DNA from 2 places in the Streptomyces sp. NPDC052012 genome. Region 1 is predicted to be linked to the other one. Evidence: riboswitches for the same ligand, from Rfam matches in the RefSeq annotation. Region 1 holds a riboswitch; the other holds the start of a gene.
What was found. A riboswitch is a leader RNA that binds a small molecule or an ion and turns the genes downstream of it on or off. The one in region 1 is predicted to bind cyclic di-AMP.
Positions count from the first base shown of each region.

Region 2: another riboswitch for cyclic di-AMP. It lies ahead of AB0412_RS18290 (transglycosylase SLT domain-containing protein); the one in region 1 lies ahead of AB0412_RS31295 (NlpC/P60 family protein).

Region 1 is NZ_JBFAXA010000028.1:87,995-92,321, forward strand. Features, by position in the region: gene pcrA (DNA helicase PcrA) at 1-1,506, opposite strand, end outside; cyclic di-AMP (ydaO/yuaA leader) riboswitch at 1,759-1,932, shown strand; gene AB0412_RS31295 (NlpC/P60 family protein) at 1,941-3,116, shown strand; gene AB0412_RS31300 (hypothetical protein) at 3,175-3,528, opposite strand; gene AB0412_RS31305 (NlpC/P60 family protein) at 3,964-4,327, shown strand, end outside.
Region 2 is NZ_JBFAXA010000010.1:62-4,388, reverse strand. Features, by position in the region: gene AB0412_RS18300 (GNAT family N-acetyltransferase) at 1-941, opposite strand, end outside; gene AB0412_RS18295 (HAD family hydrolase) at 1,107-2,006, shown strand; gene AB0412_RS18290 (transglycosylase SLT domain-containing protein) at 2,055-2,546, opposite strand; cyclic di-AMP (ydaO/yuaA leader) riboswitch at 2,552-2,726, opposite strand; gene AB0412_RS18285 (polyprenyl synthetase family protein) at 3,236-4,246, shown strand.

The DNA.
Region 1 (4,327 bases):
CTCCGCACGGTCGCCGATGCCCCGCTTGGGGACGTTGAGGATGCGGCGCAGCGGCACCGAATCCTCGGGGTTGGCGAGCACGCGCAGGTAGGCCAGGACGTCCCGGACCTCCTTGCGCTCGTAGAAGCGGACGCCGCCGACGACCTTGTAGGGCAGGCCGACGCGGATGAAGACCTCTTCGAAGACACGGGACTGGGCGTTGGTGCGGTAGAAGACGGCGACGTCGCCCGCCTTCGCCTCGCCCGCGTCGACCAGGCGGTCTATCTCGTCGGCGACGAACTGCGCCTCGTCGTGCTCGGTGTCCGCGACGTAGCCGGTGATCAGGGAGCCCGCGCCCGCGTTGGTCCACAGGTTCTTGGGGCGGCGGGAGGCGTTGCGCTCGATGACCGCGTTGGCGGCGCTCAGGATGGTCTGGGTGGAGCGGTAGTTCTGCTCCAGCAGGATCGTGGTCGCCTCCGGGTAGTCCTCCTCGAACTGGAGGATGTTGCGGATCGTCGCACCGCGGAAGGCGTAGATCGACTGGTCGGCGTCACCCACGACGCACAGCTCGGCGGGCGGGGTCTCGGCCTCGGGCGGCACGTCGACGGGGTGCTCCGAGGTGCCGACCAGCTCCCGCACCAGGGCGTACTGGGCGTGGTTGGTGTCCTGGTACTCGTCGACGAGGACGTGACGGAAACGGCGGCGGTAGTGCTCGGCGACGTCCGGGAAGGCGCGGAGCAGGTTGACCGTCGTCATGATCAGGTCGTCGAAGTCGAGGGCGTTCGCCTCGCGCAGCCGCGACTGGTAGAGGGCGTAGGCCTGGGCGAGGGTCTTCTCGAAGCCGTCGGACGCCTGGGCGGCGAAGTCCTCCTCGTCGATCAGCTCGTTCTTCAGGTTGCTGATCTTGGCGCTGAAGGACTTCGGCGGGAAACGCTTGGGGTCCAGGTCGAGATCACGGCAGACCAGGGCCATCAGGCGCTTGGAGTCCGCGGCGTCGTAGATCGAGAACGACGACGTGAAGCCGAGCTTCTTGGACTCCCGGCGCAGGATGCGCACGCACGCGCTGTGGAAGGTCATCACCCACATCGCGTGGGCGCGCGGGCCGACGAGCTGCTCGACGCGCTCCTTCATCTCGCCGGCGGCCTTGTTGGTGAAGGTGATCGCGAGGATCTGTCCCGGGTGGACGTCCCGCTCCGCGAGCAGATAGGCGATGCGGTGGGTGAGCACCCGGGTCTTGCCGGAGCCGGCACCGGCCACGATGAGCAGCGGGGAGCCGGAGTGCACGACGGCGGCGCGCTGGTTGTCGTTCAGCCCGTCCAGGAGGGCAGCGGAGTCCGTCACCGGGCGCGGGGCGCCGTCGCGGTAGTACGCCTCCCGCTCCGGCGGCAGGTCGAACTTCCCGCCGAACAGATCGTCCGGGATCGGCTCCGGTACGTGATCGTCCTCGGGTGGTGGCGGCGGCTCGTCCGCGGGGCCCCGCTGGGCCTGGAGGTTCGCCAGGAAGCTGTCGTCAAAGAGGCTGCTCATCGCTCTCCGAGTCTAGGGCGCACCACCGACAGCCCGGGGCCGCCCTGGGAACATCCCCGGATTCGGCGACCCTCCCGCGCACGCCTCGCCTTCCGGCACGACCCGTGCAGCACACATGCACCCTGTGTGACCCGCGTCATCAGGTCACGAAAATGTATCGGGCATATCACCCACCAACCTTCACAGGGGCCACACCAGTTGGCTACGGTGCGGGCGGGCCGTACGACCCCCACCGGCGAACCTCGCCGGGCCGCACGGCCTCCGCCGAGTCCGTCACTGCCGCCCGCGGCAGCCGGAGCCGGGGACCCGACCGAGACCTGGGGTGAATCGGCTCACTCCCGCGCGGAGCGGCCGTAGGGCAACCCTTCCGAAGCACCAACCGCCCGAACCCGACAGCTAACCCGGTAGGCGGAACACGGAAGGAGTCGCCTCCCTTGGCGTCGCACCGCAAGTCACGCACCCCCGGCACGCGCGTGGCAGGCATACGCACCCCCGCCCTCGCCACGGCGGCCCTGACCTCCGTGGCCCTGCTGTCCCAGACGGCGGACGCCGCCCCCTCGGACGACAAGCCGAGCCTCGAAGAGGTCGAGAAGAAGGTCGACGACCTGTACCGGCAGGCGGAGTCGGCGACCGAGAAGTACAACGCGGCCAAGGAGAAGACCGCGAAGCAGCGCAAGCGCGTCGACACCCTCCTCGACGACGTCGCCCAGCGCACCCAGAAGCTCAACGAGGCGCGGGAGGAGCTGGGTTCCTACGCCGCCGCCCAGTACCGCACCGGCGCCGGTGTGTCGAACACCGCGACCTTCCTGCTCGCGGACTCGCCGCAGGACGTCTTCGACCAGAACCATCTGATGAGCCGGATGACCGGCCGCCAGAAGGAAGCGGTCGACGACTACGTCACGCAGCAGTCCGAGACGATGAAGAAGCGCAAGGAGGCCACCGAGAGCCTCGAGACGCTCACCGAGTCGCAGAGCGACCTGAGGACCGCCAAGGCCACGGTCCAGAAGAAGCTCGCCGACGCGCGTGAGCTGATGTCGAAGCTGACCGCCGAGGAGAAGGCGCGGCTCGCGGCGATCGAGAAGAAGAAGCAGGAGGAGGCCGCCCGCAAGGCCGCCGAGCTCGCCCGGCAGCAGGAGGAGCAGCGCGAGGCCCAGCAGGAGGCGGCCCAGCAGGAGGCGTCTCAGCAGGAGAGCGGCGGCTCGTCCGGTTCCGCCGGCACCACCACGCCGCCCGCGGCGGACTCGTCGTACTCCGTCAAGGCCGAGAAGGCCCTCGCCTTCGCCCGCGCGCAGATCGGCAAGCCGTACGTCTGGGGCGCCACCGGCCCCGGCTCCTACGACTGCTCAGGTCTGACCCAGGCCGCCTGGAAGGCCGCCGGGGTGACCATCCCGCGCACCACCTACGACCAGGTCGACGCCGGCACGACGGTCCCGGTGTCCCAGGCGCAGCCCGGTGACCTCGTCTTCTTCTACGACGACATCACCCACGTGGGCATCTACATCGGCAACGGCATGATGATCCACGCCCCGAAGCCGGGCACGTACGTGCGCGAGGAGTCGATCTACTACGACGGCGCGTCCTCGATCCACAGCGTGGTACGCCCTGCCTGACGCGGCCGGGGCGGGGCCTCTCCCGTCCGCCGCCCGGGTCCCGAGGCTGCGGACCAGGTCAGGTCCACAGCACCGCGATGAAGACGTTCGCCGTGGTCAGCAGGCCGACCAGGCCGAACAGTCCCTTGTCCACCTTCTCCTCGTCCCGCTTCACGTAGACCAGGCCCAGAATCACGATCAGCAGGGCCAGCTTCACGCCGATCTTGATGTTGTTCACGGGCTGGTCGTCGGCCTGGTTGAGACCGACCAGGATCACTCCGGTGACCAGCATCGTCAGCGCGCCGTGCAGCATGGCCGGGCCGAAGCGGGCGGTGCCCTCGCCCATCGCCTTCATCTGGGTGAGGAAACCGCCGAGGAGCGAGGCGATGCCGATGATGTGCAGGCCGACGAAGAGGTGGATGAGTACGTCCATGAGGCCGGAGCCTAGCCAGACGCCGCACCCCGACCGACACCGGCCCGAGTCGGCAAGCGGGCGCATATATGCACCCCATAGCACCACGGCCCCCGTGCTCCGCCCTCCTTCCTCACTTCGGTCAGCACGCTCAGTGAAGGCGTCGACGCAGCGCGGGGATCACGGTCACATACGGTCACCCACCGGTCCGCTCGCGCCACTTCCGCGCAAACCGTCACCCCTCCCGTGCGGCCGGGTCTAACGTCCTGCACCAGGTGACCGGCTCCCCACCGCCGCCCGGACCAGGGGCGGCCCCGGACACCACCGCCGAGAAGGTCCGGCGGCGGACCGCTCCCCCTGTGCGCACCGCCGCCGGACCCCCGGTCGCCCACCACGCAGGGTGCCCGGCGCCCGGACCAGGCGGTCGTCGGTCGTCGGAAGGGACGTGGATTCCGGATGGCAGCGCACCGCAAGCCCAGACAGCGCTCGGCCGGCGGCACCACAGCGCGTACGGCCGCCACCCTCGCCCTCGCCGGCGCGGCCACCGCGACCGGCCTCGACGGTGCGGGGCACGCCGAGCCGCAGCTCACACCCGAGCAGGCCAAGGCGCGGGTGGATCAGCTGTACCGGGAGGCGGAGGTCGCCACCGAGAAGTACAACGGCGCCAAGGAGAAGGCGGATGCGGCCCGGCAGCGGCTGCGCGACCTGCAGGACGAGGCCGCCCGCAAACAGGACCGGCTCAACTCGGCGCGAGCCGCCCTGGGTTCGGTCGCGACGGCCCAGTACCGCAGCGGCGGCCTCGACCCGGCCCTGCAACTCG
Region 2 (4,327 bases), on a different contig from region 1:
GCCGCCCCCTCGTAGACGGCGAGTTCGCCGGTCTTCAGCGAGTCCTTGTACTCGGCGGGACCACGCCCCATGTCGAGCAGGCCGATGCCCTCGGCGGCCGCCGCCTCGGCCATCCGCAGATGCAGCACCAGACCCGGCGAGAACTTCGCGAAATCCGGGTCGTACGCCGGGAACCAGCAGGCCAGGACGGACGAAGAGCGCAGCCCGAAGTGGGCGGCGACGGGACGGCCGTCGGCGTACAGGACCGACAGCGTGCCGGTGCACTGCGGGGCCCGGGTCTCGGCGAGGCGGCCGACCAGCCGGGTGATCCAGTCCTGCGCGAACCGGTCGCGGCGCCCGGTCCTGCGGTACTGCGCCGACTTCCACTCCATGAGGGTGCGCAGCGCCGCCGGGTCCCGCTCGTCGAACACGAACCGTACGGGCCCCACCTGGCGGCCCAGCCTGCGCTCCTTGGCCAGCGTGGTCTTCAGGAACTTCGGCGACTGGGTGCGCAGCACCGACTCGTAGGTCTCGTAGCCCTTCTCCACGTCGATGACGAAGGCGGCGTGCTCCTCGGCCGCGTACGGCACGAACAGCCGCTGGTCGGCCTCCAGGTTGTCGAAGGCGAAGCTCGACACCGAGCAGGCCCGCAGCAGTTCACCGGTGTCCCAGGCCAGACCCGGGCGCAGGACGGCGCCCTGGCAGTCCGACACTCCCAGCCCGATGGCCCGCCCCTGCCCGAGCGCACCCCGCTCGTAGGGCAGGAAACCGGCCGGTTCCGTCCCCTCGTACAGCACGGCGACCCGGGCCCGCGGTCGTACCCGGCCCACGGCGGTGGTGAACTCCGGCTCCATGAAAGGGCTGCGCGGTACGTCCGCGGCGGCGCGCAGTTCCCGCCAGCGCTCCCGTTCCCCCTGGCCGAGATCCTCCGGCCTCAGTACGCGCACACGTCCACTGCTCACCTGACCCCCCGATCAAGTCCCCCCTGGACACTTGGAAGGTACCGCCCGAGAGGGCATGGACGGTAGGTAGCGGACCATGTTGTTGCCAACCGGTGCACAAGCGGGGGTCGGGGGCGTACCGGACGGTGGTGAGAAGGACCGGCGTGTTGTCCGTATTCTCTGATCATGGCCGCACCCACCGCATATTCACTCATCGCCACCGACCTGGACGGGACGCTGCTGCGCGGCGACGACACCCTGTCCGACCGGTCCCTCGCCGCGCTCGCGCGGGTGGCGCAGGCCGGTGCCCAGCACCTCGTGGTGACGGGCCGCCCGGCTCCCCGGGTGCGGCCCCTCCTGGAGGACCTCGGCTGCACCGGGCTCGCGGTGTGCGGGCAGGGCGCGCAGGTGTACGACGCGGGCGCGGACCGGCTGCTGTGGTCCGTGACCCTGGACCGGGAACTGGCGGAGACCGCGCTGGGCAAGATCGAGGCCGAGGTGGGGGAGGTCTACGCGGCGGTCGACCAGGACGGGGTCGACGGGCTGACGCTGATCGAGCCGGGCTATCTGATGCCGCACCCCACGCTGCCCGCCGTGCGGGTCGAACGGCGCGGCGATCTGTGGGACCGCCCGATCAGCAAGGTGCTGCTGCGCCACTCCCGGCTGACCGACGACGAGTTGGCGGCGACGGCGCGCTCGGTGGTCGGCTCGCTCGCCACGGTGACCATGTCGGGGCCCGGGACCGTGGAACTCCAGCCGTGCGGTGTGACGAAGGCGACAGGGCTGGCGCTGGCGGCCGAGCATCTGGGGCTGGGCCCCGAGCGGACCCTCGCGTTCGGTGACATGCCCAACGACATCCCCATGTTCGACTGGGCGGCCCGCGGGGTCGCCATGGCCAACGCCCATCCCGAGCTCAAGGCGGTGGCCGACGAGGTCACCACGACGAACGAGGACGACGGCGTGGCCGTCGTCCTCGAGCGTCTGTTCCCGGAGGCCGGGCGGCACGTGCCCCAACACGTGCCGGCCCAGTGTGTTCCCGGTTTCGCGTCCTCGTCCGCCGAGAGGACGCTTCTGTCGTCTCAGTGAGCGGCTCCCCAAAGCCGCCTCTTGTGACCCCGTACGGCTCAGTACGGCTCAGTACGCGCCGAAGACGTTGTCGATCGAGCCGTAGCGGTCGGCGGCGTAGTTGCAGGCCGCCGTGATGTTCGCGACCGGGTCGAACGGGTCGAAGGCGGTGCCCGGCACGTGGTATGCGGCGAAGGTCGGGTCGATGACCTGCAGCAGGCCCTTGGACGGGGTGCCCTTGGCGGCGTTGGAGTCCCACAGGTTGATGGCGGCCGGGTTGCCGGAGGACTCGCGCATGATGTTGCGGTGGATGCCCTCGTAGCTGCCCGGGATGCCGTGCTGGGCCATGACGGCCAGCGACTCGCGGATCCAGCCGTCGAGGTTGTCCGGGTACGTCGTCGCGGCGGTCGTGGCCGTCGTGGTGGAGGTCGTGGTGGCCGCGGAGGCGCTGGTGGCGCCGATGAGCGGGAGGGCGACCACGGCGACGCCGGTGCCGGCGACGGCGAGAGTGCGGGCGAGGCGGCGGCCGCCGGAGCGGCGGTGCTGACCGGATGCAGGCATGTTCGTTGTTTCCTCTCCTACGCCTGCGAGGTGAGCTGTCGGGTTCGGGCTGGGAGAGTGCCCGGCCGTGCCCCTTCGGGCATGGCTTCACCCCGAGCCGTTCCGGACGGTGGTCCGGCGCGGCGACTTACCTGGGTCCCCCGCTCCTGCCGTGCGTGAGTGAGTCGTCGACTGGGTGGTGCGGGCGGCGGCAGGATTCGGCGTCCGCCCGGCAGGCCGGGAACGTATGCGAGAGCACATGTCGGGAACAAGTGCGGTCATCACAGATGAGGTCGTTTGATCTTGCGGTGGGGTGTTTTGGGTGCTTGATCCTTTGCGGGTGTTAAGGGTCAACTGTGTTGCGGGAGAAGGGGGTACGCGTCTATGGGCGGGCTGTGGGGGCAGGTGGGCGTGCGTGACCCACTTCACGGGAGGCGGAGGGCGGGAGCATTTATCGCCAACGGGAATTCGCCTGGTAATTGCGGCAAATCGGGCACCTGGGCGGGCAGGATGGTGCCTATGGCGAGGTGTGGGCTGTTGTGATCAAACGATCAGGAGTGCTGCGGTTGTGATCCGATATCGCCCGGCTGGTAACACCGGGCGCTGGTGGTGATCGAAACGTGACCGGATACGCTGACTTGAGTGGTGGCAGCGACCTATCGACAAACCGTGTAATCGGCAGTGGACACCAGCAGACAGGAGACCCCCTCGTGACCGTCGTCGGGCCGTTCGGGCTGAGCGTGCGGGACCAGGCTCTGGAAGCCGATGTCCAGGCCGGATTGACGGCTGTCGAGGAGGGGCTGCTCGAGGCCACCAAGAGCGAGGTGCCCTTCATCACGGAGGCCGCGCAGCATCTGGTGCGGGCCGGGGGGAAGCGATTCCGGCCCCTGCTCGTGATGCTCGCCGCGCAGTTCGGTGACCCGTATGCGCCGGGGGTCGTGCCGTCGGCGGTGGTGGTGGAGCTGACCCACCTCGCCACGCTGTACCACGACGACGTGATGGACGAGGCCGCGGTGCGGCGCGGGGTCGCCAGCGCGAACACGCGGTGGGGCAACTCCGTCGCGGTGCTCACCGGCGATTTCCTGTTCGCGCGGGCGTCGCACATCCTGGCCGATCTCGGGCCGGAGGCGGTGCGGGTGCAGGCGGAGGCGTTCGAGCGGCTGGTGACCGGGCAGATCCTGGAGACGGCGGGGCCGCAGGACGGGCGGGATCCTGTCGATCACTACCTGGATGTGCTCGGGGGCAAGACCGGGTCGCTGGTGGCGGTGTCGTGCCGGTTCGGGGCGATGATGTCGGGCGCCGACGAGACCGTGGTGGACGTGCTGACGCAGTACGGCGAGCGGCTGGGGGTCGCGTTCCAGCTGGCCGACGATGTGCTGGACATCGCGTCGGACTCGCACGAGTCGGGGAAGACGCCGGGTACGGATCTGCGTGAGGGGATCGCCACGCTGCCGGTGCTGCGGCTGCGGGAGCGGGCGGCTCGGCTGGGGCTGGCGGAGGATGTGGCGCTGTGCGAGCTCCTCGACTCCGACCTGACGGACGATGCGCGTCACGCCGAGGCGCTGCGGTTGCTGCGGGCGCATCCTGCGCTGGAGCAGGCGCGGCGGGACACGGTGCGGTATGCGGAGGAGGCGCGGGCGGCGTTGGCTCCCTTGCGGGAGTGTGACGCGAAGGTGGCGCTCGAGCAGTTGTGCGACGCGGTGGTGCACAGGGCCGGCTGAGGCACGGCTGCGGCTGCCGGGTCCGGTGGGGGTGCGCGTGGCCCTGTCTGCGGCGCCAGTGCGGCTTCGGTGGGGGTGCGC